DNA from 3 places in the Streptomyces sp. NPDC039736 genome. Region 3 is predicted to be linked to each of the others. Evidence: riboswitches for the same ligand, from Rfam matches in the RefSeq annotation. Region 3 holds a riboswitch; each other region holds the start of a gene.

Region 1 (9,715 bases), on a different contig from region 3:
GCCCGCCCGGTCGTAGGTCACCGGCTTCCCCTCCAGGGCCAGGTGGCCCGTGCGGGGGCGCAGCCCTCCGCTGAGCAGCCGCATGAGGGTGGTCTTCCCGCTGCCGTTCCTGCCGAGGAGCGCGAGGGCGCGCCCCGCGCAGATCGCGAAGTCGAAGTCGCTGAGCACGGCGGGACCGTCCTCGTAGGCGAACGACACCCCGTGCAGGCTCACCACGGCGTCGTCGTTCATGGCAGCAGCCTTTCGAGTACGAGGGTGAGGATCACCAGGGCGGTGAGCAGGGCCAGGGAGAGGAGCACGAAGCGGCGGGAGACGTGCAGGTCGGGCGTCATGACGCGCAGGGTGCCGTCGTAGCCGCGCCCCGCGAGCCCGCGCTGCATGCGGCCCGCCTGGTCGAACGCCTTGACGAAGGCGACGGCGCCGAGCCCCGCCAGGGAGCGGAAGGCGGCGGTGCGCGTGGTGTGGCCGAGCCGCGCGGCCTGCGCCTCGCGGATGCGGCGGACGGACTCGAGCAGGAGGAAGATCATCCGGTACATCACCAGGGCCACGTCCACCACCGGCGCCGGAACGCCCAGCCGCAGCAGCCACGTCAGCAGATCCGTGACGGGTGTGGTGAAGGCGAGCAGCAGCACGCCCAGGGACGCGGCCGACGAGCGCAGCAGCACCTGCGTCGCGTGCTCCCAGCCGTGCGGAGCGAGAGCGATGAACGCGCCGGGCGCACCGACCTGGACGGTCAGGGTGGCCGCACCCGTGACGCAGAAGCCGAGCGGCACCCGCCAGGCGCGCCACACCTTGCGGAGGGTGACGCCGGCCGGCCCCAGGAGGAGCACCAGTGCCGTGACGAGTACGAGTACGGCTCCCGGCCACGGCGGCAGGGTGACGGCGAGTGCGGTGAGGCCCAGGGCGAGGACGGCTTTGTCGAGAGGGTGGCGGCGGCGCCAGCGGCTGCTGTGCGCCGCCACGTCGATGGGCAGCACGTGGGCTCAGGTCCGGTCCCCGGCAGGTGGGTCCACGGCCGCTTCGGCGGTGCCGGTGCCGCTTCCGGCGCGGTGCGCGGCGCGCAGTTCCCCCTGCCTGCGTCCGCGGCGCAGCCCGAAGTAGTACGCCAGGACGCCGGCGCCGAGGGCCGCTTGGAGGGCGAAGAGGGCGGACTCGACCTCCCCCGAGGGCGGCTCGTAGAGCGGGGAGAACCACGGTTCGTAGTCCGGGTCGATCTGGGTGATGGCCGTCTCCGCCTCGGCGTCGGCCCCGGCGAAGGGCTCCTCCTTGTGGTCGCCGAGACCCAGCGCGAGCGGCAGGACCGCGAGCGCGGCCACCACGAGCAGGAGCAGCAGGTTGATCTTCGTGTTCCGCTTCACCGGGCCACCGCCTCGGAGACGGAGTCGCGCCGTCCACCGGTGACGAGCACGCCCAGGCGGGTCAGTTCGCCTTTGCTGGACTGGACGAGGAGCCGCATGACGAGCACCGTGAGCAGGCCCTCGCTGACGGCCAGCGGGATCTGCGTGAGGGCGAAGATGGAGCCGAACTTGCCCAGTGCGCCGAGGAATCCGCCGCTCGGGTCGGGGAAGGCGAGCGCGAGCTGCACGCTGGTGACGCAGTAGGTGGTCAGGTCCGCCACGAACGCCCCGAAGAAGACGGTGACCATGAGCGGGACGTCGTAGCGGCGCAGCAGCCGGTAGACGCCGTATCCGGTCCAGGGGCCGACGACCGCCATGGAGAAGGCGTTGGCTCCCAGGGTGGTCAGTCCGCCGTGCGCCAGGAGCAGCGCCTGGAACAGCAGAGTGATCGTTCCGAGCACCGTCATGATGGGCGGCCGGAACAGGATGGCGCCCAGGCCCGTGCCGGTGGGATGGGAGCAGCTACCGGTCACCGAGGGCAGCTTGAGTGCGGAGAGAACGAAGGTGAACGCCCCGGAGGCGCCCAGGAGCAGCGTGCTCTCCGGGTGTTCCTTGACCTCCCGGGTCAGGGAACGCACTCCGTGGACGACGAACGGGGCAGCCGCGACGCCCCAGGCGATCGCGTGTACTGGGGGCAGGAACCCCTCGGCTATGTGCATGGCTCAGCAGACCTCTCCAGCACCTCGTGGACGGTTGAAGTGCCCTGGCCGGTCTCCTGGCTGACGGGTGACACCGCCCGGATCTCCGCCTTCCCAGGTCCGAGGACCCAGTGGCTGCCCGCGAGGGGCTGGAGCAGGACTTCCCGATCACAGTGGCGAGGGCCGCACCGGTACTTCACCGGATTTCCCGTACACCAAGGCAGGTGGACACTACTGCCCAGGTCCTGCGCATGACAACCACGGACCGGCGTGGCCGCCGGCGTCGTGGTGCCAATGGGGCGCGTCAGGTGCGGGAGTTCGAACTGGGCGCGGACGCCGAGGTGGTGCGTCGGTTCGTCCAGAACCGGTGCCGGAACCAGTGCCAGGGCCCGTGCCGGCCGGAGGCCGCCGGAGGGAGGGAGCCGGAGCTCGTCCGTTGCGCCCGCCCCCGCGCCAGTGGCGGCAGCGCGGGGGGGCGTCCGGCGGTGGGCTACAGGGGTGTGCCGCCCGTCGCGTTCATGATCTCCGCGGTGATGAAGCTCGCCTGTTCCGACGCGAGGAAGACGTACGCGGGGGCCATCTCCGCGGGCTGTGCCGCCCGGCCCATCGGGGACTGCGCGCCGAACTCCTCGGTGTCCGGCAGCGTGGCCGGGATGAGCGGGGTCCACACCGGGCCCGGGGCGACCGCGTTGACGCGGATGCCCCGGTCGACCAGCATCTGCGCGAGGCCCTTCGTGAACGTGACGATCGCGCCCTTCGTCATGGCGTAGTCGAGGAGCTGCGGGCTGGGCTGGTAGGCCTGCACCGAGGTGGTGTTGATGATCGAGCCGCCCGCGGGGATGTGCGGCACGGCCGCCTTGCACAGCCAGAACATGCCGTACAGGTTGGTGCGCACCACCCGGTCGAACTGCTCGGTGCTGATGTCCTGGATGCCTTCGGGCTGGGCCATCTGGTACGCCGCGTTGTTGACCAGTACGTCGATCCGCCCGAACTCCGCGACGGCCCGCTCGACGAGCGCCCGGCACTGCTCCTCCTCCCGGATGTCGCAGGGCACGGCCACCGCCCGGCGGCCGGCCTTCTCGACCAGGCGCACGGTCTCCTGGGCGTCCTGCGCCTCCTCGGGGAGGTGGGTGAAGAGGACGTCCGCCCCCTCACGGGCGTAGGCGAGCGCGACGGCCCGGCCGATGCCCGAGTCGCCGCCGGTCACCACGGCGGCCCTGTCGGGCAGGAGACCGCTGCCCCGGTAGGACTCCTCGCCGTGATCGGGGACCGGGTCCATGGCCGCGGTCGTGCCCGGCGGCTCCTGGTCCTGCTGGGGGAACGGGGGCTGCGGGTGCTTCGTCCTGGGGTGCTGCGGCGTCTCGCCCATCGGTTGTTCCTCCTGTGGTGCGCTTTGCTCTGGTTCGTGGGGATAGGTCCTTGCCCCGGAAGGTCGTGTGTCCCGTGGGCCGGGGTTTCACGCATCGGCCGCCGGGCGGGTTCCCCGGCTCCGCCGGCCGTCACCCCGCGGCCTCCCGCGCGGTCACCCGCCATCCGTCGCCCGTGGTCGCGCGGGCGACCAGGCCCAGGTCGGCGAACTCCCGCAGCCAGCCCTCCATCGCCCAGGTTCCCCACCGGCGGTGGAAGAGGGACGCGTTGCGGACGATGTCGTCGACGTGCTCGACGGGCGGGCGGGAGACCGGGTGGTGCTGGTGGTGGGCGGGCGCGCCTCCCACCCACCGCAGCTCGACGCCGCGGGCGGCGGCCAGCCGGGCGAAGTCCGTGTCCTCGCCGCCGTAGCCGCTGTACTCCTCGCAGAAGCCGCCGACGGTGCGCCAGGTACGGGCGGTGAGGGCGAAGGACAGCGACCAGAAGAGGTCGTGGTTCCCCCCGCCCAGTACCTCGTCGTCGGCGGGCACGGGACGGCCCGGGTGCGGCGGCGCGAGCGTGTGCAGGGCGGCCAGGTCGTATCCGCCGGGCTGCGGTGGCGGCAGGTAGGCGACGGTGCCGCACAGCAGGGCGCCGTCCGTGGCCGTCTCGGCGTACCGCGCGAGCAGCCGGGTTCCCGGTACGCAGTCCACGTCGAGGAAGACCAGCAGGTCGGCCCCGGCGGCCAGGGCCTTCGCCGCCCCGGCGTTGCGGGCGGCGGCCAGCGGGAGCCGCCCGTCGGACGGCACGGGCACGGCGAGGGTCTCGGCCACCGGCCGCCGGCCGCCCAGGAGCGCGGGCACGGCCGGGTCGCCCATGGTGACGGCCAGATAGTGGTCGGGTTGCCGTTCGCCCGCCGCCAGACCGTCCTGTTGCAGCAGGAGGTGGCGGTGGCGTCCGGCGACGAGGGTGATCACCGCTGTGCGCACGGCTGCCTCCCGAGGGCCGGTCCGGCCGTGGCCAGGCGGTCGAGGAGCTGCGCGGCCCGGTCGGCTCCGTCGCCCGGCGCCCACCGGGCCCAGCGGTCGGCCGGGGTGCGGGCGGTGCGCTCCAGCAGCCCCGGCCACTCCTCCGGGGCCGGCCAGCCGGACCGCACGGTCGCGAGTCCCGCCCCGTGCAGCGCCCTCGCCGTCGCCCGCTGTTCGTCGTGCGGACGGTCCTGGGCGATGACGAGCGCCGGGGTGCGGGCGGCCGCGCACTCGGCGATCGCGTTCTGGCCCGCGTGGGTCACCACCGCGTCCGCCCGGCACAGCAGCGGCCACGGGTCGTCGGTCCACTGCCCTCCGGTTCCGCCGAGGACGGTCCATTCCCAGTCGGGGGTCTTCTCGCGGGCGCGCCGGACGTCGTCCTCGGTGATGCCGTCACCTCCCGCGCCGAGCAGCACGACGACCGAGCGGCGGGACGGGGCGGGGGTCCCCTCCCGCGTGGGGCGCGGCCGGCCGTCGTAGCGGGAGAAGGCCCCGGTGTGGGTGGTCTTCGCCCGCCAGTGGTCCGGCCAGTCGGGCTCGGGCCAGGCCGCGGGCCAGGGGGCCAGCAGGGCGTCGGCCAGGTCGTACGCCGTGCGGTGGGCGGTGTCGAAGCGGTCGCCGCGCATCGCGGCCACCACCACGGGCACCCCCATCAGCCGGGCCAGCAGGGCGACTTCGACGGAGACGTCGCTGACGAACAGGTCCGGTCCCGCCTCGGCGATCCACCCGGCGATCGCGCCCATGCGTCCGCGCAGCCCCGCGTGGCCCAGCGGCGCCCAGTGGAGCGTGCCGCCCGCGGTGGGGGCCGCGCCGTCCGCCCCGGCGCCGGTGTCCTTCGGCAGCTCGGTCCACTCCCCCGGCCAGCCGGCAGGGCGGGGAAGCGACGAGAAGCCCGCCACCGGGGTGCGCAGACGGTGCGCGACGCACACGGCGCGGTGCAGGTGGCCGCGGCCGTGGTGGTGGACGTAGTAGCCGATCATGCGGCGAGCTCGTGGTAGAAGTCGGTGTAGTTGTCGGTCATCGCCTCCAACGAGCAGAAGTCCTCCGCCCGCTGCCGCGCCGATCCGCGGTCCAGCCGTACGGCGTGGCCGATCAGGTCGGCGAGCGCGTCCACGTCGCCCGGCGGGGCGAGGGTCCCGCACTCCGGGGTGAGGATCTCGCCGAGGGCGCCGCGGTCGAACGCGCACACCGGCGTCCCGCAGGACAGCGCCTCCGCGACGACCAGTCCGTACGGCTCGTCCCAGCACGGGGTGACCAGGGCGGCGGCCGAACGGCCCACCAGTTCGGCCAGGTCGCGGCCGGTGAGGTGGCCCGCGTAGGTGATGTCCTCGTCCAGCAGCGGGCGCAGGTTCGTATCGAAGTACCCGCGGTCGCCCACGGGCCCCACCAGGCGCAGGCGGCGGCCCGCCTTCCGGGCGGCCAGCGCCGCCAGGTGCGGCCCCTTCTCGGGCACGATCCGGCCGAACCAGACCAACTGGTCGCCGCCGGGGCCCGGCCGCCAGCGGCGGGTGTCGACGCCGTTGCGGATGACGCGGGCGTCGGCGACCAGCGGGTGCCAGGAGGACGCGGTGTGCAGGCTGACCGCGCTGTAGACCGCCCGGTGGGGGCCGTGGGCCTGCATCGCGGACTCCAGCCAGGGCGTCGGGGGCGTGTGGAGGGTGGTGAACATCGGGCCGCGCACCGCGGGCGACATGGCGACCGGCAGGTAGTGGAGGCTGTTGTTGTGGATGACGTCGTAGCGGCGGCCGTCGTCCGCGGCGAGGTCGAGCATCAGCCGCAGGTACGCATGGTGCTCCTCCAGCCACCTGGGGTCGGGCATGCTGACGTCCGCCCGGGCCTCCTTGCTCAGCACGGGCAGGTGGACCGGCAGTTCCCGCACTCCCAGTCCGGGGTCGGAGCCGGGGGCGGCGAACAGGTCCACCCGGTGGCCGCGCTCCCGCAGGGCCCTGGCCAGGGTCCAGGTGTGCGCCTCCAGCCCGCCGGCGAAGGGTTCCTTGACGGGAAAGCGCACGGAGGCGATCAGAGCGACGCGCAGCGGGTCGCTCACGCCAGCAGTTCCTGGTAGACGGCGCGGTGCGCTTCGGCCACCCTGGCCCGCTCGGCCGTCCGGTCCGCCGCGCCGGCGCGCCACTGCGGGCGGGTGCGGTACGCCTCGCGCACGGCCGCCCGCAGCGAGCCCGCGTGCAGCCCGTCCGCGAGGCTGAGCCCGTACCGCAGGCAGGCCCGCTGCTCGGCGTAGTACCCGCAGGTCGGGACGGCGACCGCGGTGCCGAGGTCGTGGCAGGCCTCCAGCCATCCGGAGTGGGTGCCGAAGGCGTACGGCAGCACCGAGAGGTCCAGGGAGGAGAGGTAGTCCCACAGCTGGTCGTCGTCGAAGTAGTCGTGCTCGCGCAGCACGATGCGCCCGGCGGCGGCCAGGGCGCGCAGCTCCGCCACGACCTCAGGGGCGTGGGCGTGCGCGCCCGGGTCGGCCGCCTCGCGGTGGAGGTTCACCTGGAGCACGGCGTCGGGCAGTTCCCCGACGGCGGCGGTGAGCACTTCCAGGACCGGCAGCAGCGCCATGTTGGGGCGCAGGCTCTTCGCGTGCAGGCCCACCCGGAAGCCCTCGTGCTCCGGGCGCGGGGCGGACAGCCGGGGTTCCTCGACCACGTGGGGATGGGGGACGACGGTGGCGTGGCGGTTCCAGCGCCGGGCGATCTCGCCGGCCGCCCCCGGGGTCAGCGTGAAGAGGTGGTCGGCCGCCGGTATCAGGACGTCCAGTGCCGCGTCGTGCGGGGCGGGGTCGGCCTGGTGCGGGTTGCGCAGGTCGTGCACGGTGTAGACGAGGGGTTTGCGGAACTCCTTGAGCGTGCGGACCAGTTCGGCCAGTTGGGCGGGGGTCTGCGCGTCGAAGCCGAAGTGCAGGTGGAACAGGTCGAACTCGGTGTGGTGGGCGCGCACCCACGCGGGATCGAGCATGACCGGCGGCCACCACTGCTGGGAATTACTGGGCGCGCCGTTGGGTCTCGGGTCCGCGAGCCGCACCACGCCGTCGGGTTGCCGCCCGTCCGCGCAGTGCCTCACGTAGACATGACCCGAGGGCACGGAGGCGACGCGGATCACGCCCGGGCCGGCCGGGGCGTGCGGGGACGCTAGCGAACTGGGGCGGATCATGGCTGATGGGCTCCTGCCTTGGGCGCGACGGCACGGGACCCGCTGCGGAAGCGGTCCTGTCGTATGGCGAAGGGATCGCCGTTCTGCCCGGTGCGCCGAGCCTCCGGGAGCCACGACGTGTGTCACACGGAGAGCCCGGTGGGAACCGGGGTCGACACGGTCGCAACGGGTGCGGCGAGGCACATGACCGGACCTCCGTCGCACAGAGTTACGTTGCGGCTACGCCCACTCTGCCGCACCCCCGCCGGGCCTGCCAGCCGGGACGCCGGTGGCGGACTCCGGGTGCGGCGGGACGGGAGGTGCCCGATCCTTGGAAAGGTTGCTTTCCGCCCTGTTCTCCCCGTTTGGGCTGTGCGACGGGGGTACCCAGCAGACGTACGACTCCGGAACCGATCTTGGTACGTGGAAGGAATCCCCGTGGACCGCTCCAGCGCCAGCAGCGCCGCAGACCACCCCGACAAGCAGGCCGGCGAGAAGGGGGCAGCTGCGCCGAACGCAGATGTTCCGGGTCGTCCGGCGCCGGTGCCGGTGCCGGTGGAGGAGCCGACGCAGGTGCGTGGGCCGTTGCCGCCGAAGCCGGACCAGCGGGGTCCCGCGACGGTCAGCCCGACGGGTGAGGCGACCGGTGTCGATCAGGAGGTGGTGGCGCAGCGTGAGGCGTATCTGACGACCGCGCAGGGCGCCCGCCTGTACGACACCGATCATTCCCTGAAGGCGGGTGAGCGGGGTCCGGTGCTGTTGCAGGACCACCACTTGCGGGAGAAGATCACCCACTTCGATCACGAGCGCATTCCTGAGCGTGTGGTGCATGCGCGTGGTGCGGCCGCGCACGGCACGTTCACCTCGTACGGGACGGCTGCCGGGGTGACGAAGGCGGCGTTCCTGGGTGAGGGGGTGGAGACGGAGGTGTTCGTGCGGTTCTCCACCGTGCTGGGCTCGCGGGGTTCGGCGGACACGGTGCGCGACACCCGGGGCTTCGCGACGAAGTTCTACACCGGGGAGGGGACCTTCGACCTGGTGGGCAACAACATTCCGGTGTTCTTCATCCAGGACGCGGTCAAGTTCCCCGATGTCATCCACGCGGGGAAGCCGCATCCGGACCGGGAGATCCCGCAGGCGCAGAGTGCCCATGACACGTTCTGGGACTTCGTGACCCTGCACACCGAGGCCACGCACCACACGATGTGGAACATGTCGGACCGGGGCATTCCGCGTTCGTACCGGATGATGGAGGGCTTCGGCGTCCACACCTTCCGCCTGGTCAACGCGCAGGGCAAGACGTCGCTGGCGAAGTTCCACTGGAAGCCGAAGCTGGGGGTGCACTCCCAGGTGTGGGAGGAGGCGCAGCTCACCGCGGGGATGGATCCCGACTTCCACCGCCGTGATCTCGCCGATGCGATCGAGGCGGGGGCGTTCCCGCAGTGGGAGCTGGGTGTCCAGGTCTTCCCCGACAACCCCGAGCAGGTCTTCGAGGGCATCGACCTGCTGGACCCCACGAAGATCGTCCCCGAGGAGCTGGCGCCTGTGCAGCCCCTGGGGCTGCTGACCTTGAACGCGAACCCGACGAACTACTTCGCGGAGACCGAGCAGGTCGCCTTCCACCCCGGCCACCTCGTGCCGGGCATCGACATCACCGACGACCCGCTGCTGGCGGGGCGGCTGTTCTCCTACCTGGACACCCAGATCAGCCGGCTGGGCGGCCCCAACTTCGGGCAGCTTCCCATCAACCGCCCGCACGCCCCCGTCAACGACATGCTCCGCGACGGCATGCACCAGACGGCCGTCCACTCCGGGGTCGCCCCGTACAAGCCCAACTCCCTGGACGGGGGGTGTCCCTTCCTGGCGGGTGAGGACATGTCCGCCTACGTTGAGGTCGCCCAGCCGGTGGCCGGGCGCAAGGTGCGCCAGTCGCCGGCCTCCTTCAGCGACCACTTCAGCCAGCCGCGCCAGTTCTGGCTGAGCATGACGCCCGTGGAGCGCGAGCACATCGTGGCCGCGTACACCTTCGAGCTGAACAAGTGCTTCGAGCAGGGCATCAAGGAACGGGCGCTGAAGGTCCTCGCCAACATCGATGCCGACCTGTGCGCCCAGGTCGCCACCGGGCTGGGCCTGCCCGCGCCCGAGGCGACCGTCCCGCACGCGTCGGTCGACC
Region 2 (9,715 bases), on a different contig from region 3:
GGGGAGCCCCCGGCCTTCCCGGGAGGCATCGAAGCCGAGGTGGGCGCCGGGTCCGCGGTCCGTGCGCGTTCGGGCGGGGCTCGTACCGGCGGCCTCTCAGCCCCTGGTGTGTCTGCCGAGCAGGTACGCCGCGGTGAGGGCCACCCCGGGGTCCTCGTCCCGGGCCAGGTCCGTGAGCGCCTGGGCGGCTACGGGGCCCGGGATGTCCGCGAGCGCCTGGGTGAGGCGTCGCCGCGCGAGCGGGTCCTTGGCGCTGCGCGCGATGCGCTCGACCAGGCCGGTGGCGATGCGGTCCGCCAGGGGGGAAACGGCCTCGGACCGGCTCGCGGACCCGGGGCTGCCGCCGTCCGGAGCGCCCCGGACGGTCCCGGCGCGGCCCGGCACGGCCCGTCCGGGTGTCGGCGCGGGCGGGCGGGCGGGCCGGGCCGCCCGGGCGGGGGCGTCCGGCGCGGCAGGGGCGTAATGGGAGGAAGGCGGGCCGTCCGCGGGTTCGGGGCCGGCACCGCTCGCGGGACGGTTCGCCAGGGCGCTCAAGGCGTCCGCCGCGTCCACGTCGTTGCGGCCCTGGACGACCATGTCCAGCAGGACCGGGATCGCCTCCGGTGCGCCGCGCGCCCCGAGGGCCAGCGCCGCGACCCGGCGGACGACCTGGTCGCGATGGGCCAGCGCGTCCCGCAGCAGCCCCGTCGCCTCCTCGTCCGGAATCGCGGCGAGGGTGCGCGCGGCACGCCTGCGGACCTCGGCCGCCGACGAACCGAGCCCCTGCGCGAGCAGGGCCGACGGGCTCTCGTCCGCACGCGCCAGCGCCCACCGCAGCGCCCCGGCGACGTTCGGCTCCCTCTCGTTCAGCGCGGCCTCCACCAGCGCCCCCACCGGGGTCTCCTCGGCGGCGGAGGACAGGACCGCGCTCTGCCGTCGGCCCGCACTCTTGGAACCCAGCGCCTGGAGGAGCGCGGTGGTCCGCAGGACGTCCTCCCAGCCCGCGGGCCCCGCCGCGTCGATCCGGCTCAGCCGGTCCAGCAGTTCGGTCTCGGCGGCGATGCGTTCCCGGGTCTGCCGGATGAGGTCGGCGACGAGCTCGGACGGGGTGAATCCCGGGTCGTCGAGCGCGCGCCCGACGTCGCGCAGCGACAGCCCGAGCGACCGCAGGCTCTCGATGTGGAACACCCGCCGGATGTCCTCCGGGGCGTACTCGCGGTAGCCGGAGCCGTTGCGGTCCGACGGCCGCACCAGCCCCAGCGACTCGTAGTGCCGGAGCATGCGCGCGCTCACCCCGGACCGCCGCGCCACCTCACCGATCAGCACCCCGGCACCTCACCCCTCGTGTCCGTCCGGGCCCAGGGCCACGACGCGCTTCGCCTCCTCGATCGCGTACTCGAACCCGGCGTCCGGGTCGTGCAGCAACCGCTCGGTGGCGAGCGCGTGCGCCCGCACAGCGGGGTCGGCGTGCGTACCCGCCGCCGCCAGCTCCGGGACGATCACCTCACCGAGCGCGATCATCGCCCGGCTGAGGCTCAACTGCGTCGCCCGCGGACCGCGCCCGAGCTGGGTCGACAATACTGCGGCCAGTTCCTGCCTCTCGTCCTGCCGTACGGGCCCTGCGGGTGGTCCGGGGTCTACGAGGACGACCGCCGCCCGCCAGGCACTGCGGGCGACCTCGTCGTCGGGGTCGGTCAGCAGGGCGCGGGTGATCGCGGGCCGGGCCCGCCGGTCCCCGATCTTGGACAGGGTGTGCAGCGCCTGGCTGCGTGCCTGCGCGGTCTCCGAACGCAGCTCTGCGACGAGCGCCGGGACCGTCAGGTCGGGCGCGTGCCGGGTCAGCGCCCAGGTCAGCATCTCCCGCACCTGGAAGTCGGGCTCGACCGCGCACCGTACGACGAGCGGGCCGACGTAGGCGGGATCGGGGCGGGACCCGACCGCCATCGTCGCCCGCAACCGCACCGGGACACGCGCGTCCTCCAACGCCCGCAGCGCCCGTACGGTGTCTCGTTCTTGTTCTTTTTCTTGTTCCTGCTCCGCCATGGTCATGGGGGCCACCTCCTGCGCCACAGTGAAGACCTTGCCACCGTGTCAAGGTCAAGCGGCGGCCCCGCCCTCGCACGGCCGACCGGACGGTCCCACCTGACCCCTGCGACAGAATTGACAGAAATAATTGTCGGAAAGGGGCTTCGACAGGTAAGCTTGTCGCATGAATGACACGGTGAGCATTCCCACCCCCGACAAGGCCGACCCCGGCTTCTGGGCTGCCGTGACCGCCCAGGTCGTGCCCGCCTGGGATGAGCCCACACTCGACGACTCGCTGGCCATGGACGACAGGGTGCTCGACGCCGTCCGCGCGCTCGCGCAGAGCATCTCGACGCGCGCTGCCGCCTACCGGGCCGCGGGCAAGGACTTCGACCCGGTGCTCATGGCCGCGCCCGATGTGCAGCTCGCGGTGCTGCGGTCGCTGTACGAGGCCAAGCGGTCCGTCGACCGGCTGGCGGAGAGCGCGGCCACCGCCGCCGGGCGGAGCGGTGCGACGTACGTCCAACTCGGTGCCGCCTGGGGCGGGCTGAAGCGGCAGTCGGCGCGGCTGAAGTGGCCCCACGCGGTGGTGAAGCGCGCCGCGGGCGAGTCGGTCCCGCTCGCCTACGCGGGCGGCAGCGCCGTCATCCACCACGACCCGGACGCCGACGCCTGGTGGTACACCGCCACCGGCGCGGACCGCACCGAGGAGGAGTCCGAGGCCGTGCACGTCACCTCGGCGGAGGCCATCGCGCGGGCGACCGAGTTCCTGCTGGGGCACGCGGGGCAGGCGGGTCCCGAGGCGGCCGGTTAGGAGCGGGCCGGGCCGCCCCCGGCCGGGAACGTCCGCCCGCAGCTCTCCTCGACCGTGGCCGCGAAGGACCGGGCCGTCGGTGGCAGCGTCGCCCAGCGGCGCACCGCCCAGCCGGTCCACAGCGGAGGCAGCTCCGGCAGCGGGATCAGGCGCAGCCCGGGGTGTGCGGGACCGTGCCACGCCGGCAGGTCGGGGACCACGGCGTGGCCCAGGCCCAGTTCGGCGAGCAGGATCGCCGTGTCCCAGTCGGCGACACTGGTGTCCGAGGTCGGCTCGATGCCGGACGCCGCGAACCAGGAGTCCAGCCGGGAGCGCGAGGTCGCGTTCTCGGGGAGCGCGATCAGTCGTACGTCCGCCCATTCCGCCGGCCCGATGCGGGACGTGGCGGCCAGGGGGTCGTCGGCGGCGACGGCCAGTACCCAGGGGAGTTCGACGACCGGGCGCTGCTCGATGCCCCGGACGGGGTCGCCCAGGGTGATCCAGGCCAGGTCCAGGCCACCCGCCAGGAGCGCGTCGAAGCAGGCGCGGCTGGACGTCGCCGTCCTGAACTCCAGCCTCACCTGCGGGAATTGACGGCGGAAGCCGACCACCGCCTCCGACATGAAGTGCCGGACCGTCGTCGCGCCCGTGGTGATCCGTATCGAACCGCCCTCGCCCTGGGCCAGCTCGCGCAGTCGGCGGAGGGCGAGGTCGATGTCGCCCAGCCCCCCTGCCGCCGCCCCGCTGAGGAGCTGCCCGGCGGGGGTGGGCACCACGCCGCGCGGCAGACGTTCGAGGAGGGCGAGGCCCGTCTCCCGTTCCAGGCGCTTGACGTGCTGGCTCACCGCGGACTGCGTGCAGGACAGTTCGCGGGCGACGGCGCTGAGGCTGCCGCTGCGGCACACGGCGACGAAGACGCGGAGGTCGTCGAGGGTCATGGGAACCCAAGCTAGCGCTTGGGAACGGGCAAGAAAACCCTAGGATTGACTGGGCGTTGGGGGCGCGGGACGATCCTTCTCAGGGCCCGAGGCGGCAACCCGGCCAGGCTCCGCGCGCTGTTCCAGACGGTGGGCGGGGCCAGCCGGGTGCCGACCGCCCGCCGCGCCCGCGGACGTGCGCCGTTGTACGGAGAGGGGCTTGCCCGTGGAACCGACGACCCCCGTGGAGCCCGTCGCCCCGGTGCACCCCGGCACCCGCGTGGACCTGGCCACCCGCCTCCTCCGCGACCTCGGCGCCGACGCCCTCGCGCACCCCGGCGGCACCCTCCTCGCCCACCTCGACCGGGTGCGCCGGCGACTCGCCGACTGGGGTGCCCGGCCCGCTCTCCAGCTCGCCGGCCTCTGTCACGCCTCCTACGGCACCGACGGCTTCGCCCCGGCCCTTCTCCCGCTCGGCGAACGCGACCGCCTGCGGGCCGCGATCGGCCCCGAGGCCGAAGCCCTCGTCCACTTCTACGCGAGCTGCGACCGCCGGGCCGTGTACCCCGTGCTGGCCCTCCCCGACTCGCCCTTCACGGACCGCTTCACCGGCCTCTCCCGGCTCCCCGCGCTCCAGGAGAAGCGGGACTTTGCCGAGCTCACCGCCGCCAACGAACTCGACATCATCTGCGTCGACGCCGCCTTCCGTGCCCGTCACGGGGCCCAACTCCGCTCTCTATTCACCCGGTTCGCGCCTCTGCTGAGTCCCGCCGCCCGGGCGGACTGCGCGACCCTGCCGGCCGCGGACGTGCGCCCGCACCCGCCGGGCGGCGCCACCGGCCTCCCGGCCCACGGGGGAGAGGCGGAGTGACCCCGCCCCTCCCCCCAACTGCATGAACTGCTAACGCAGTTCGTCGCGCACGGTCCTGGCCGCCGCCACCAGGTTCTCCAGGGAAGCGCGCGTCTCCGGCCAGCCGCGGGTCTTCAGGCCGCAGTCCGGGTTGACCCACAGCCGCTGCGGCGGGATCGCCTCAAGTCCCTTGCGCAGCAGGGCCGCCGCCTCCTCGGCGGAGGGAATGCGCGGGGAGTGGATGTCGTAGACGCCGGGACCGGCCTCGCGCGGATAGCCGTGCGCGGCCAGCTCGCGCGCCACCTGCATGTGCGAGCGGGCCGCCTCCAGGCTGATGACGTCCGCGTCCAGGTCGTCGATGGCCTGCACGATGTCACCGAACTCGGCGTAGCACATGTGCGTGTGGATCTGGGTCTCCGGGCGCACCCCGCCGGTGGTGAGCCGGAAGGACTCCGTCGCCCAGGCCAGGTACCCGGCGCGGTCGGCGGCGCGCAGCGGCAGCGTCTCGCGCAGGGCGGGCTCGTCGACCTGGATGACCGAAGTGCCGGCCGCCTCCAGGTCGTCGACCTCGTCGCGCAGGGCGAGAGCGACCTGCCGGGCCGTGTCGCCGAGCGGCTGGTCGTCCCGTACGAACGACCAGGCGAGCATCGTCACCGGGCCGGTCAGCATGCCCTTCACCGGGCGGTCGGTGAGGGAGTTCGCGTACGAGGTCCAGCGCACCGTCATCGGCTCGGGGCGCGAGATGTCACCGGCCAGGACCGGCGGGCGGACGTAGCGGGTGCCGTAGGACTGGACCCAGCCGTGCTGGGTGGCCAGGTACCCCGTCAGCCGTTCGGCGAAGTACTGGACCATGTCGTTGCGTTCGGGCTCGCCGTGCACCAGGACGTCGAGGCCCGCCTTCTCCTGGAAGGCCAGGACGTCGCGGATCTCGGCCTTGATCCGCTCCTCGTAGGCCGCCGCGTCGATGCGGCCGGCCCGCAGGTCGGCCCGTGCGGTGCGCAGTTCGGCGGTCTGCGGGAAGGAGCCGATCGTGGTGGTGGGGAGGAGGGGGAGGCCGAGTGCGGCGCGCTGGGCGGAGGACCGCTGCTCGTACGGTGCCGAGCGGCGGCCGTCCGCGTCCGTCACGGCGGCGACCCGGGCCCGTACGGCCGGGTCGCGGGTGATGGGGGAGTTGGCCCGGGAGGCCAAGTCGGCCCGGTTGCGGGCGAGTTCGGCGGTGATGCTGCCGGTGCCCCGGGCGAGGCCCTTCGCCAGGGTGACGACCTCCGCCGTCTTCTGCCGTGCGAAGGCGAGCCAGCGCAGCACCTGCGGGTCGACGTCCCGCTCGGCCGCCGCGTCGACGGGGACGTGCAGCAGCGAGCAGGAGGCGGCCACGTCGACGCACTCGGCCAGGCCGAGGAGCGTGCCGAGGGTGGCGAGGGACTTCTCGTAGTCGTTGATCCAGATGTTGCGGCCGTCGACGACGCCCGCGACCAGCCGCTTGCCCGGCAGCCCGCCCACGGCGGCGAGCGCCTCCAGGTTGGCGGCGGCGGGACCGGTGAAGTCCAGCGCCAGGCCCTCGACCGGGGCCTTGGCGAGCACCGGCAGGGCGTCGCCGAGCCGGTCGAAGTAGGAGGCGACGAGGAGTTGCGGGCGGTCGGTGAGCGTGCCCAGGTCGCGGTAGGCGCGGGCGGCGGCGTTCAGTTCGGCCGGGGTGCGGTCCTGGACGAGGGCGGGTTCGTCGAGCTGCACCCAGGTGGCCCCGGCGGCCCGCAGGTCGGCCAGCACCTCGGCGTACACGGGCAGCAGCCGGTCCAGCAGGGTCAGCGGCTCGAAGCCGGCGGCGACGCCCGGGGCGGGCTTCGCCAGGAGGAGGTACGTCACCGGGCCGACCAGCACGGGCCGGGCGGTGTGGCCGAGCGCGAGGGCCTCCGTCAGCGCGCCGACCTGCTGGGACGAGTCGGCGGTGAAGACCGTGTCCGGGCCCAGCTCGGGCACCAGGTAGTGGTAGTTGGTGTCGAACCACTTGGTCATTTCCAGGGGGGCCACGTCCTGGTTCCCGCGCGCCATCGCGAAGTACCCGTCGAGGGGGTCGGCGTCGACGGCCGCGCGGTGGCGTGCCGGGACGGCGCCGACCATGACGCTGGTGTCCAGGACGTGGTCGTAGTACGAGAAGTCGCCGGTCGGCACCTCGTGGAGGCCGGCCCCGGCCAACTGCTCCCATGTCGTACGGCGCAGGTCGGCCGCGGTCGCCCGGAGGGCGTCGGCGGTGACCCGGCCCTTCCAGTACCCCTCGACGGCCCTCTTGAGCTCACGGTTCCCGCCCTGGCGGGGGTAGCCGTACACGGTGGCGCGTGCTGCCGCGGCTGCGGACTTCGGTGTCACGGAAATCTCCTTCGCGAGATGACTCCTGAGCACCCCGGCGACGGGACGCGGACGCGAAGGGACGACGAACCGGGCGGGCCGCCGACTCCCTTGCGGGGAGCGGCCGTTCCGCCTGATCTGTACGCCGACCCGCCCACGAGGTCACCGGGATGTCCGCACGCGAGCGGGTCGCGTGCGGGCAACGGGCAGGTCTTCGGACTCGCGGGCACACCCACCGGAACTCCGGCGGATTCCTACTGGCCGTCGCTTCCCAGGTCCGTGCGGACCCAGTGCGTATGACGGCGTTCGTTCCCACTCACCGCTGCGGGGCAGTCCCGGATTCCCACCGGGTTCCCTCTTGCGACGCCGCTGCCTGGCGGGCAGGGCGAACCAGTTGCACGGGCCACGATAGGGGGCGGGAGGGGTGCGCCGGGACCCGGAGTCCGCCTTCCGGACCGTGACGTGGGACACGGGGGCACGCCCCCTCGGTCAGGAGACCTCCCGGGCCGGGGGTGCGCTCGGGCCGGGGAGCACACCGCCGGGGCCGGGGCGTGTCCCCGGTCGGGAGCACACCGCCGGGGCCGGGAGCGCGTCCCCGGTCGGGAGCGCACCCCCGGCCCCGCGTACGGTCAGCGCCGGCCGAGGCCCCGGTCCAGCGCCCGGTAGAGCTCGCCGTCCGCGGTGTCCGCGTCCAGCGACCAGGCCATCACGCCGCCCAGGCCCCGGGCCCGTACGTACGCGCCCTTGGCGGCGAGGACCAGCGGGTCGTCGTACGTCCACAGGGTGGTGCCGTCGAAGAGCCAGGCGTGACCGCCGAGCAGATCGCGGTGGACCTTGAACTTCCCGGCCTGCACGAGGGGCTTCAGCTCCTTGTAGTCCGCGTAGCCCGCTGCCCACGTGGCGGGGGCGGGGCCGGCGGCGGGCTGGCCGAGGCCGTCGCCGCCGCCGGTGACGCCGGTCCAGCCCTGCCCGTAGAACGGCATGCCGACGACCAGCTTGCGGGCCGGTGCGCCGCGCTTCAGCCAGGACTGGACCGTGCCGTGCACGCTGAAGTCGTTCCGGGCGAAGAGGGCCGACTGCTGGGCGGTCTTCTTCTCGCCGCTGACGTGGAAGTCGTAACCCTGGAGGTTGACGAAGTCGAAGTCCTTCATGATCTTGCGGACCTCGAAACCGGCGTCGATCTTGGCGTCGGCGGTCGGCACGAAGGCGGAGAGTTCGTAGTGCGTGCGCCTCTGCTTGCCGAGCGCGTCGAGCTGGCTGCGGAACTCCCGTACCAGCGCGGTGAAGTTCTGCTTGTCCTCGGGGCGGTAGACCGTGTCGGCGTCGCCCTCGGAGCCCGGCCACTCCCAGTCGAGGTCGATGCCGTCGAAGACGCCCTCGGCCGCGCCGTCGCCGCCGCGCGCCCCGTCCTTGGGCAGGTTGCCCTTGATGTACAGGTCGATGCAGGAGGTGACGAGGGCCTTGCGGGAGGCGGGGGTGAGGGCGGCATCGGAGAAGTGGGTCGACCAGCTCCAACCACCCAGCGAGATCATCGCCTTCAGGCCCCGGTGCTTGGCCTTCAGCTCCTTGATCTGGTTGAAGTTCCCGGCGAGTGCCTGGGTGTCGGTGTCGGCTGTTCCGTCGACGGAGTTCGCGGCGTCCAGCGGGCGCTGGTAGTCGGCCCACGGATCGCTCTCACCGGGGACCGGCGTGAGGAAGCACTTGCCGCTCTTGTCGACGTTGCCGAAGGCGTAGTTGAGGTGGGTGAGGCGGGCGGCGGTGCCGCTGGTGTCCAGGTCCTGGACCTGGTAGTCGCGGCCGTAGACACCCCACTGGGTGAAGTAGCCGACCCGGCGGAGGGCGGGCCGGTCGCCGTGCCCGGCCTGCTGGGCGGCCGGTGGAGCGTCGGGAGCCGCTGGGGCGGCGGAGGCGGAGGGGGCCAGGGTGGCGAGGAGCGAAGTGACGCAGGCGGCGGCCACGAGGGCCGACCCTTTCAGGAGTCTTCGTCGCATGAGCGGACGCTATTGGTCTGGACCATGCAGGGTCAAGGGGTGGTCGGGAAGAGGTGGGGCCGTCCTGGTCCGGCACCGTGAACACGGAGGCCGGCCGTCGGCCTCCGTCGTGCTCGCGGTGGTCGTCGTGCGCCGCCGGGACGTGTGAGCGCGCTCGCGGAGGAGTGCGGGCGGGCCGGGGCGAGCGTTCGTACGAAGCGACAACCGCCTGATGAGAAGATGTGCCGCATGGCAGGTTCTGAAGGCTTCGAGCCCGAGTCGGATCGGGTCACCCGGCAACTGCGCGACGACATCCTCGACGGGGTGCGGCCGCCCGGCAGCAAGCTCGTCGAGCGTGAGCTCGCCGCCGAGCTCGGGGTGAGCCGGCTGCCGATCCGGGACGCGCTCAAGGCCCTGGTGAACGAGGGGCTCGTGACGCCCCGGCCGCGTACGTGGGCGGTGGTGCGGGAGTTCACCCCGACCGACATCGCCGACATCGACGAAGTGCGGTCCGCACTGGACACGTTGACCTTCCGGCTGGCCGCGCAGCGGCGCACCCGCGAGGGGCTGGCGAAGCTGCGGGCCGATCTGGACGCGGAGTTCGAGGCCGCGCGGCGCGGGGACGCGGTGACGGCCCGGCGGGCGGCCGCCGACTTCCACCAGACGGCCACCTCGCTGGCCGCGAACGACCTGCTCAGCGAGTTGGAGGCGACGCTGCGCAGCCGGTTGCGGTGGTTGCAGGTGCGGCACGACGACCTGCTCGACGTGGCGCGCGAGCACGAGGGGCTGTACGACGCGATCGCGGCCCGTGACGTACCCCGCGTCGAGGAACTCGTCG
Region 3 (9,715 bases):
GCGCCAGGGTCTTCTCCCGCGCGAACCGCACCCGTACCGGCAGCAGCCCCAGCCCCTCGACCACCCCGGCCTTCGACTCGACCTCGTCCTCGATCAGCTCGCCCAGCGCCTGGAACCCGCCGCAGATCCCCAGTACGGGCAGCCCCGCCGCGGCCCGCCGCGCCAGCGCGTCGGCGAGCCCGCGTTCCCGCAGCCACTCCAGCGCGCGAACCGTCCCGCGCGTCCCCGGCACGACCACCAGGTCCGCGTCCGCCAGCTCCTCCGCCCGGTCCACGAAGCGCACCACCACGCCCGGCTCCGCGGCGAGCGCGTCCACGTCCGTGAAGTTCGACATCAGCGGCACCGCGCACACCGCGACCCGCAGCACGTCCTCGCCGACCGGCGGCGCGACCACGGACTCCCGGACCGCGCCCCGCAGGGACACCCGCAGCCCGTCCTCCTCGTCGATGCCGAGCCCGTGCGCGAAGGGCAGCACGCCGTACGTCCTGCGCCCCGTCAGGTCCTCCAGCATGTCGAGCCCGGGCTCCAGCAGGGACACGTCACCCCGGAACTTGTTCACCAAGTACCCCGCGACCAGCCGCTGGTCCTCCTTCGCCAGCAGCGCCGTCGTGCCGAAGAACGACGCGAAGACCCCGCCCCGGTCGATGTCCCCGACCACCACCACCGGGAAGTCCGCGGCCCGCGCGATCCCCATGTTGACGATGTCCGTCCGCCGCAGATTGATCTCCGCCGGGCTGCCCGCCCCCTCGCAGATCACCGCGTCGTACTGACCGCGCAGCTCCGCCAGGCACTCCGTGACCGTGCCGAGCAGCGCCTCCCGGTGCCCGCCCTGCACGCCCTTGCCGTACGTCGTGCCGCCCGCCGTGCCGAAGAAGCCGCGCGCGCTCATCTCGCCCACCGGCCTGCCGAGCAGCACCACCTGACTGGACCTGTCGCTCCCCGGCTTCAGCAGCACCGGATTCATCAGCGCCGTCGGCTCGACGCGCGCCGCCTGCGCCTGCATCGCCTGGGCGCGCCCGATCTCCGCGCCCTCCCGCGTCACGAACGAGTTCAGCGACATGTTCTGCGCCTTGAACGGGGCCACCTTCACCCCCCGGCGCACCAGCCACCGGCAGATGCCCGCGGTGACGACGCTCTTGCCCGCGTCCGACGTGGTCCCCGCGACCAGCAGTCCGCCGCCACTCATGCGTTCCGTCCCTTCGCGTACGAGAACGCCAGCCGCCCCGCCGCACACGCGGCCAGCGCCAGCACGCCCACCCGGCGCGACAGCCGCACCGCACGTTCGATGTCGGGCACGTCCACCGGACGCCCGCGCTCCCCGTTCAGCACCGCCCGGTGCTCCACCCGCCCCGCGTACGACAGCGTTCCGCCGAGCCGCACGCCCAGCGCGCCCGCGAAGGACGCCTCGACGGGGCCCGCGTTGGGGCTGGGGTGCGCGGCGGCGTCGGCGCGCCAGGCCCTGACCGCGCCCCGGGCGTCGTCCCCGGCGAGCACCGCGAGCGCCGCCGTCAGGCGCGCGCCGGGCCAGCCGGCCACGTCGTCGAGCCGGGCCGAGGCCCACCCGTACCTGCGGTGGCGGGCCGACTTGTGCCCGACCATCGCGTCCAGCGTGTTCACCGCCCGGAACGCGACAAGCCCGGGCACACCGCCGACCGCACCCCACACCAGCGCGCCCACCACCGCGTCCGAGGTGTTCTCGGCGACGGACTCCACGACCGCCCGGGCGAGCTGCTGCCCGTCCAGGGCCTGCGGGTCGCGCCCGCACAGGTGCGGCAGCCGCTCCCGGGCCAGTTCCAGGTCCCCGGCGGCCAGCGCCCCGCCGATCGCCCTGGCCTCGCGCCCCAGCGACGTGCCCCCGACGACGGCCCAGGTGGCGGCGGCGGTCAGCGCGACGGACGCGGCGGGGCGGCGGCGTACGAGACGGGAGGCCACGGCGGCGACTGCGGCCGCTCCGCCCACGCAGACCAGGGTGTGCGCCGCGCCCCGCGCCCGGTCGTCCCGCCACAGCACCCGTTCGACGGCGGCCGCGGCACGTCCGAAGAGGGCGACCGGATGTCCCCGGCGCGGGTCGCCGAACACGGCGTCGCAGGCCATCCCGAGGGCCGCGCCGAGCGCGAACGCGTACGGGGGCACGGCGACGCAACCGCGGGTACCGCAGCCGGGCATGGCGACGAGTCCTTAACTCAGGGTCCGCGCCCTGGTTGGAGGTGACGAGCGGCTGGGAGTTCCTGGCTTCGGCACGACCCTCGTCGGGTCGGCCGTGACAGTGGCGGGACCGCGCCGGATTCGCACCGGCTTCCTCTCCATGCCGCCGTAATGGCTCCGGCAGTCCACCACGCCCCACGAACAGCCGTCAACCTAGGGTTGACCTGCGGGAGGCGGGGGGCGGGCACCGATCCGGAACGGCCGACAGCCGGCGGGGCCGGAAGACCGGCGGCCCCGCCGGCTGCTCCGGCGTCGGGGGGCGGGGCGGACGGGCCCCGCGGGTTGTCAGGAGACGATCAGGAAGATGCCGTACGCGACGGCCGCGCCGCACAGCGCGAAGCAGGCGTACGCGCCCGTGCGGGCGACCGGGGCGGAGCCGCCCGTGGCGGCGGCCGCGGTCTGCTTGGAGAGGCCCACGATGCCGAGGGTGAACAGGCCCACCAGGGAGACGGTGGCCACGAGGCTGACACCGAACACGGTGCCGAGAGCTGCCCAGTCGATGTTCATGTCGCGTGTGTCCTTAGACCGATGCGGCCGGGCGGGCCGGGTCGGCGGTGGGGGAGTGGAGGGTTGCCTTCAGGTCGCCGGTGACCGTGTGGGTGGTCCCGGCCGGGAGGAGGCCGGCGGGCGGCGGGGTGACCGCGGCCATCGCGGTGGTGACGACACCCGCGGGCTCGGCGGCCGGGGCGGCCGCGCCGCCGAGGTCGTCGGCCGTGACGTTGGTGTGGTCGACCGGCTTGCGGCGCGACAGCATCCAGATCGCACCGGAGCCCGCGACCAGCAGGATCGCGACGGCGGTGACGCCCCACGTGCCCTGACCGGTGAGGAACTCGGCGGCCGCGGCGACCGCGCCGGCGGCCGGCAGGGTCAGGCCCCAGGCGACGAACATCCGGGTCGCGGTCGACCAGCGGACCACCCCGCCCTTGGGCGCGAGACCCGAGCCCATCACGGCGCCGGAGCAGACCTGGGTGGTGGAGAGGGAGAAGCCGAGGTGCGAGGAGGCCAGGATGACCGTCGCGGCGCCGGTCTGGGCGGCGAAGCCCTGCGGCGGCCGGAGGTCGGTGAGGCCCTTGCCCATGGTGCGGATGATGCGCCAGCCGCCGAGGTAGGTGCCGAGCGCGATGGCGACGCCGGCCGAGACGATGACCCACATCGGCGGGTTCGAGCCGGGGGCCAGCACGTTGCCGGTGACCAGGGCCAGGGTGATGACACCCATGGTCTTCTGCGCGTCGTTGGTGCCGTGCGCGAGGGAGACGAGGCCGGCGGAGGCGATCTGGCCCGCCCGGTAGCCCTTGGCGGTGGCCTTCTCGTCGGTCCTGGACGCCAGCTTGAAGGTGAGCTTCGTGGCGAGGTAGGCGGCGAGACCGGCGACGATCGGCGCGGCGACCGCGGGCAGCAGCACCTTGGTGATGACGACGCTGCCGTTGACGCCGGAGGCGCCCACCGACATCAGGGTGGCGCCGATGAGGCCGCCGAAGAGTGCGTGGGAGGAACTGGACGGCAGGCCGATCAGCCAGGTCAACAGGTTCCAGAGGATCGCGCCGACCAGGGCCGCGAAGATCACTTCGGTGGTGATGCCGCTCTCGTTGATGAGCCCGCCGGAGATCGTCTTGGCGACCTCCACGGAGAGGAAGGCACCGACGAGGTTGAGCACGGCGGACATGGCCACCGCCGTCTTGGGCTTGAGAGCGCCGGTCGAGATGGTGGTCGCCATCGCGTTGGCAGTGTCGTGGAAACCGTTCGTGAAGTCGAACACGAGAGCGGTCACGATCACGATTCCGAGAAGGAGCGTGATGTGTTCCATTTACCCAGGCAATCGTTTGAGGTCAGTGGCTGTTGGACCGTAAGCAACCTGAGTGAACGGAAGATGAACTGGGCGGGGCGGCACGGTGACTCGAAACGCCGTGCCGCCGTTCCGCTTTTCACCCCGACGGCGGTGCGGCCCTAGGGGCGACCGGACCCGGCCGGGGCGTCAACCGCGCGGCAGGGCCCTCGGCCCGCCGCGCGACCCCTCGAAGAGATCCTGGTCACCCGACGGGCGGACCGCGCACCGCGCCCGTCGCCGGACGGGACGGGCCCGCGGAGTCCGGGCCGCCCGGCCGCGGCGCGCCGCCCGGCTGGCAGGATGCCCGCCATGACGACACGGGTGACGGACGCGGTGGCGGCGGCATGGCGGGACCTGGTGGACACGGCCCGCCGGTCGGTGACCGACGGGCTGGTCGTGGGGACCTCGGGGAACGTCTCGGTGCGGGCCGGCGAGGACCTGATCCTGGTCACCCCGAGCGGCGTGCCCTACGAACGGCTCGCCCCCGACGACGTGACCGGCGTCGACCGTACGGGCCGCCAGGTGCTCGGGCACCTCGTCCCCACCAGCGAGCTGCCCATGCACCTCGCGGTGTACGAGGACACCGACGCCCGGGCCGTCGTGCACACCCACGCGGTGCACGCCACCGCGGTCTCGACGCTCGTGGACCGGCTGCCCCTGGTGCACTACATGGCGGCGGCCCTGGGCGGCCAGGTCCGCACGGCGGCCTACGCGACGTACGGGACGAGGGAGCTGGCCGACAACGTCCGCCGCGCCCTGCGCGACCGCACGGGGTGCCTGCTCCAGAACCACGGGACCCTCACGTACGGAGCCACGCTCGCCCAGGCCTACGACCGCACGGCCCAACTGGAGTGGATGTGCCAGGTCTGGCTCGCCGCCTCCGGAGTCCCGGGCCTGACCCCCTCTCTGCTCACCGAGGCGCAGGTGGACACGGTCGCCGACCGGCTGCGGAACTACGGCCAACCGGGCTGACCCCCGCCCGCACCCGCGCGGCGCGACCGTCGGCGCGGGGCGGCCGGGCCACCCCGGGGGCCCCGCCCACTGGCCGTGGAAGCCGGGCGTACGGACACTGGGACCGTGCACCCGGCCAAAGCAACGGCAGCAGCCGTCACCACACTCATGGGCATCGGCGCGGCCACCGTCGCCGCCGCCCGGTACGCGGGCGACGCCGCGCTCAAGGCGACGCCCGGCCGCCCCCTGCCCGGCGACCCCCGCGTGACCGTGCACGCCACGGGCCCCGCGCAGATCACCCTGACCCGGGACCTCGCCACCCTCAGGCCGGGGGTGTTCGGCCTGGTGGGCGACGGCGTCCACGCGGTCGTCGGCCCCGTCCTGGAGGCCGCCCCGCACGCGCCCGACACCGTGGTGCGCCGCCTGGAGCGGGTCACCCGGGGCTTCCTGGAGCCCGGCGCCCGCCTCCACCTCACCCCGAACGTGCACAGCGGCGACCCCGGCACCGCCCTCGGCCTCGACTTCGCGCACGTCGACGTCATGGGCGAGCTCGGCTCCCTGCCCGCCTGGTTCGTCCCCGGCAACCGGTCGAGCACCTGGGTGATCGCCGTGCACGGCCTGGGCGCCACCCGCGAGCACCCGCTGAACGTCCTGGACCTCCTGCACCGCTTCCAGCTCCCGGTGCTCGACCTCGCCTACCGGGGCGACCCCGGCGCGCCCCGCTCCCCGGACGGCCTCGGGCACCTCGGCGACTCCGAGTGGCGCGACCTGGACGCCGCGATCCGGCACGCCGTCCGCGAGGGCGCGGAGCGGATCATCCTGTACGGCTGGTCCACCGGCGGCGCCATGGCCCTGCACGCCGCCACCTCCTCCGCCCTGCGCCACCACGTCGCCGGTCTGGTCCTGGACTCCCCGGTGCTGGACTGGGAGGCGACCGTGCGCGCCCTGGCCGCCGCCCGCGGCATCCCGGCCGCCCTCCTTCCGCTTGCCGTCCGCGCCGCCCAGGGCAGCACGGGACCGCACGGCGACCGGCTCCGTGCGGCCGCCGCCCCGGACGGCCTGCGCGTCCCGGCGCTGATCGTGCACGGCCCCGGCGACGCCGTCGCCCCCTGGGGCCCCTCCCGCGCCCTGGCCGACGCCCGCCCCGACCTGGTCACCCTGCACACCGTGCGGGACGCCTCCCACGCCGCCATGTGGAACGCCGACCCGGCCGCCTACGAAGAGGTCCTGCGCCGCTTCCTCACCCCGCTCCTCTGACCGGTCCCGCCCCGCCCACGTAGCAGATCCCACGGCGCCGTGTGGGCGGTGCGCGGGATTCCGTTTGGGCTTTCGGGCAGTCAGCGGAGACACTGCTCCACGTGACGTCCCGTACACCGCGCGACTCCAGGCTCCGACTTGTCCGCCCGCGACCCCTCGCCACAGCCCGACGGGCCGTGACGAACCGGCGTACCCGCCCGGCCCCCCGCCCTCCCGAGGGAACCCCCGCCCAGGCGGAACTGGCCCGCCACGCACGGGAAGTGCTCGCCGACGCCACCCGGGTGGCGCGCTGGGTCGACACCGAGCGCGCCCGCGGCGCCGCCCCCCGGCCCGGCCAGGCCGGAGGGCTCTCCGGCGCCTCCGCCGAACGCGCCGCCGAGGCGCTGCGCCTGACCGAGGCTCAGGTGCGGGCCGGCTGGGACCGGGCGCGCCTCGCGGGCCTCGTCGAGATCCACGGCACCAACGCCCGCCCCGGCTGGCGGCTGCGCGCCTGGGACCGCGACGACGCCGCCGTGCTGCGCGGCTGGGTCGCCCTCTTCGACGCCTGGTCGATCGTCCACCCCGCGCCGAAGGACATCGCGCCCGCCACCGTCGCGGAAGTCGTCGAGTCCGTCCCCCAGGTGCTCTCCCTCCTCCAGCTCTCCGCCGGACCCGTCCCGGTCCCGGCCCTGCTCGACCTGCTGGAGCAGCGCGTCGCCGAACTGCACGAGGAACGCTGCGAGGTCCCCCCGCACCTGCACGGCATCCCCGCCCAGACCACGGCGCACTCCGTGCCCGTCCCTCTCTCCCTGCTCCTCGGCTGGGCCCTGGAAGGGCTCGCCTCCGTCGGCGCGCTGACCCTCGGCGAGGGCCAGGCCACCCTGACGCCGCTCGGGAGCTGGGCGGTCTGGGTCAAGCTGGAGCAGATCTGCGTCGCCGCGCAGAGCCCCGCCGGGAACATCGAGCAGTCCGCCGACGCCATGCTCAGCGGCTGCGCCCGCCTCACCCCCGGCCCGGCCCGCGCCGAGTACCGCGCCTGGCTCGCCGCCCGCACGGTCGGCACCGCCGTCCTGGAACTCCTCGAAGTCGCCCGCGGCGAGGACGCCCTCCTGCGCGGCCTCGCCTTCGAGGCGCTCAGAGTCGTCGGCGCCCCCGCCGAGGCCGAGGTCCGCGCCGCCGCCGAGGAGGTCGCCCTGCGCCCGTACGCCCTGCTGTGGCTGGCCGAGCACGAGGGCGACGACCCCGAGGAGGCCCACGACCGGCTCACCCGCGAGGAGTCCACCTGGCTCTGGGTGGACACCGCCGCGGCCGTCGCCGACCACGGCGAGAGCGAACTGCTGGTGCGCCACCTCGAATCGGCGGTCCAGGGCACCGTCCCCGCCCTGCTCGACGAGGTCCGCGCCGTCGGACATCCGCGCACTGTGCAGGTCCTGGTCGCGCTCGCCGCCGCCCACCCCGACCCGGCCCTCGCGAAGGCCGTGCGGCGGGCGGCGTTCCAGGTGCACACCGGCGGGGTCTAGGCGCTCCGCCGGTCTAACGGAAGGTGTCGCACCGCGCCGTGTCGCCCGTCCGGAAGCCGTTGTAGAACCACTGCTGGCGCTGCGCCGCCGACCCGTGCGTCCAGCTCTCCGGCGTCACCCGCCCCTGGAACTTCTCCTGGATGCGGTCGTCGCCGACTGCGGCCGCCGCGTCCAGGCCGTCCCGGATGTCCTGCTCCGTCAGCTGCGTGATCAGCGGCTTCCCGGACTTCTCGTCCGGCGTCCGGGTCGCGTGGTGCGCCCACACCCCGGCGTAGCAGTCCGCCTGGAGCTCGACGCGCACCGCGTTGCTGTCCGCGCCCTGGCGGCCGTCCTGGGCGCGGGCCAGGGTGCCCATCGCGTTCTGGACGTGGTGCCCGTACTCGTGCGCCACCACGTAGGCCTGCGCGAACGGCCCGCCGGTGGAGCCGAACTTCGTCCGCAGCTCGTCGAAGAAGCCCAGGTCCAGGTAGACCTGCCGGTCGCCCGGGCAGTAGAAGGGGCCGACCGCCGACGAGGCCGTGCCGCACGCCGTGGGCACCCGGTGCGAGAAGAAGACCGTCTTCGCGTCGCCGTAGCGGACGCCGCGGCGCGTGAACTCCGCCCGCCAGTAGTCCTGCACGCTGTTGACCACGCCCAGGATCCGGCAGTCCTCCCGGGTGTTCGCGTCCCGCCCCGTCCTGCACCCCTCCTGCACCTGCGCCTGCCCGGACGCGGAGACCGTGGGCTCCTGCTCGTCGGAGGACAGGCCGAGCTGGTCCGGGCCCACTCCGAACAGCACGCCCACGAGCAGGGCGATGAAACCGACGATGCCTCCGCCGATCGTGGCCTTTCCGCCGGGAACGCGGCTGCCGCGCACGTCCCGGACCTCCGAGCTGTCCAGATTGGCGTCGTCGTCGAACTGCACCGGGCCACACCTCCCTCTGCTCGTGCTGCCTGTACCGGCCGCTGCCCGGCCGGTACTCGTCCCGGCCGGCCCGGTGACGGAACTCCGCCACCCTGCGCCGAGTATCAGCCCATTCGCCACCGTGTGCCCCTTCGGGTACCCCGGGGGACCACCGCCGAACGGGGGACCGCCGCCCCCTCACTCCGTCGTGTCGCCGTCGGAGCGGACCGCGCGCCCGCGTCCACGCCGCTACGGTTCGGGAGCCACGCCGGGTCCACCCCCGGGGCACCGCCGCACGAGGGGGAACCCGCCACCCATGACCGACCTCCGCCCCGGTCCCGTCTCCCGCCGCCGCACCCCGCCTCCGCGCCCCTTCCGCGTCCGCCCCGCGGGCCCCCGCCCCGCCGGTCTGCGCCCCTTCCGCCGCGGCACCCCCGGTCTCCCGGCCGCCCGCCTCCGCGCTCTCCGCCTCCCCGCCCGCCGCCGTCTCGCCCGCCTGGCCGCCGCCCTCGGCGCCCGCCCCGCCCGGCGGCTGCTGCTCCCCGTCCTCGCCGCCCTCCTGGCCGTGCCCCTGCTCACCGCCGCCCACCGGGCCCGCCCCGCCCCCTACGGCGACCGGCTCGTCGCCCCCGCGGGCCTCCCGGCCGCCGCCGACCCCGCCGTACGCATCCGGGACGCCCGGGTCCAGGCGTACGACACGGCCACCGGACGCACCCGCTGGACGTACGCCCGAACGGGTCACCGGCCCCTGACCGTGCGCGCGGTGTCCGGCCACGTCTTCGCCCTGTGGAGCGACGGCCTGGTCACCGACACCGTGCGCGGCGACGGGCGCGCGGTGCGCTGGCACCGCGCCATCCCCGCCTTCGACGGCCGCCCCGCCGGGGTCCTCCAGCCCCTGGACCCGGCGGGCGAGATGCTCGCCGTGCTCTCCCCGCAGCACGTCGCCGCCTACCGCGCCGTCGACGGCGACCTGCGCTGGGTGCTCCCGGCCAGGCGCGGCTGCCACTTCGTCCCCTCCCGCACCGCCCGCCGGGGCCCCGTCCTGCTCGTCGCCCAGCCCTGCGCGGAGCCCGCCCCCTGGACCGAGCAGCTCGT

The links. Region 3 has a riboswitch for cobalamin ahead of ACZ56L_RS16995 (cobalamin biosynthesis protein). Riboswitches for the same ligand answer to the same signal wherever they lie in the genome.
Region 1: it holds a riboswitch for cobalamin, as region 3 does, so the genes downstream of both, ACZ56L_RS02250 (energy-coupling factor ABC transporter permease) here and ACZ56L_RS16995 (cobalamin biosynthesis protein) in region 3, are expected to answer to the same signal.
Region 2: it holds a riboswitch for cobalamin, as region 3 does, so the genes downstream of both, metE (5-methyltetrahydropteroyltriglutamate--homocysteine S-methyltransferase) here and ACZ56L_RS16995 (cobalamin biosynthesis protein) in region 3, are expected to answer to the same signal.

What each region holds. Positions count from the first base shown of each region.
Region 1 is NZ_JBVIUQ010000001.1:519,381-529,095, reverse strand. Features, by position in the region: gene ACZ56L_RS02265 (energy-coupling factor ABC transporter ATP-binding protein) at 1-231, opposite strand, end outside; gene cbiQ (cobalt ECF transporter T component CbiQ) at 228-977, opposite strand; gene ACZ56L_RS02255 (energy-coupling factor ABC transporter substrate-binding protein) at 984-1,358, opposite strand; gene ACZ56L_RS02250 (energy-coupling factor ABC transporter permease) at 1,355-2,056, opposite strand; cobalamin riboswitch at 2,086-2,270, opposite strand; gene ACZ56L_RS02245 (SDR family oxidoreductase) at 2,526-3,404, opposite strand; gene ACZ56L_RS02240 (glycosyltransferase family 2 protein) at 3,535-4,371, opposite strand; gene ACZ56L_RS02235 (glycosyltransferase) at 4,356-5,390, opposite strand; gene ACZ56L_RS02230 (glycosyltransferase) at 5,387-6,457, opposite strand; gene ACZ56L_RS02225 (glycosyltransferase family protein) at 6,454-7,563, opposite strand; gene ACZ56L_RS02220 (catalase) at 7,981-9,715, shown strand, end outside.
Region 2 is NZ_JBVIUQ010000003.1:132,300-142,014, reverse strand. Features, by position in the region: gene ACZ56L_RS10055 (HEAT repeat domain-containing protein) at 97-1,305, opposite strand; gene ACZ56L_RS10050 (HEAT repeat domain-containing protein) at 1,315-2,028, opposite strand; gene ACZ56L_RS10045 (hypothetical protein) at 2,189-2,818, shown strand; gene ACZ56L_RS10040 (LysR family transcriptional regulator) at 2,815-3,735, opposite strand; gene ACZ56L_RS10035 (DUF6817 domain-containing protein) at 4,001-4,585, shown strand; gene metE (5-methyltetrahydropteroyltriglutamate--homocysteine S-methyltransferase) at 4,616-6,928, opposite strand; cobalamin riboswitch at 7,096-7,317, opposite strand; gene ACZ56L_RS10025 (glycoside hydrolase family 18 protein) at 7,537-8,898, opposite strand; gene ACZ56L_RS10020 (GntR family transcriptional regulator) at 9,127-9,715, shown strand, end outside.
Region 3 is NZ_JBVIUQ010000005.1:61,872-71,586, reverse strand. Features, by position in the region: gene ACZ56L_RS17000 (cobyric acid synthase) at 1-1,186, opposite strand, end outside; gene ACZ56L_RS16995 (cobalamin biosynthesis protein) at 1,183-2,166, opposite strand; cobalamin riboswitch at 2,203-2,350, opposite strand; gene ACZ56L_RS16990 (hypothetical protein) at 2,491-2,712, opposite strand; gene ACZ56L_RS16985 (inorganic phosphate transporter) at 2,726-4,009, opposite strand; gene ACZ56L_RS16980 (class II aldolase/adducin family protein) at 4,331-5,002, shown strand; gene ACZ56L_RS16975 (alpha/beta hydrolase) at 5,108-6,238, shown strand; gene ACZ56L_RS16970 (hypothetical protein) at 6,340-7,737, shown strand; gene ypfJ (KPN_02809 family neutral zinc metallopeptidase) at 7,751-8,641, opposite strand; gene ACZ56L_RS16960 (PQQ-binding-like beta-propeller repeat protein) at 8,937-9,715, shown strand, end outside.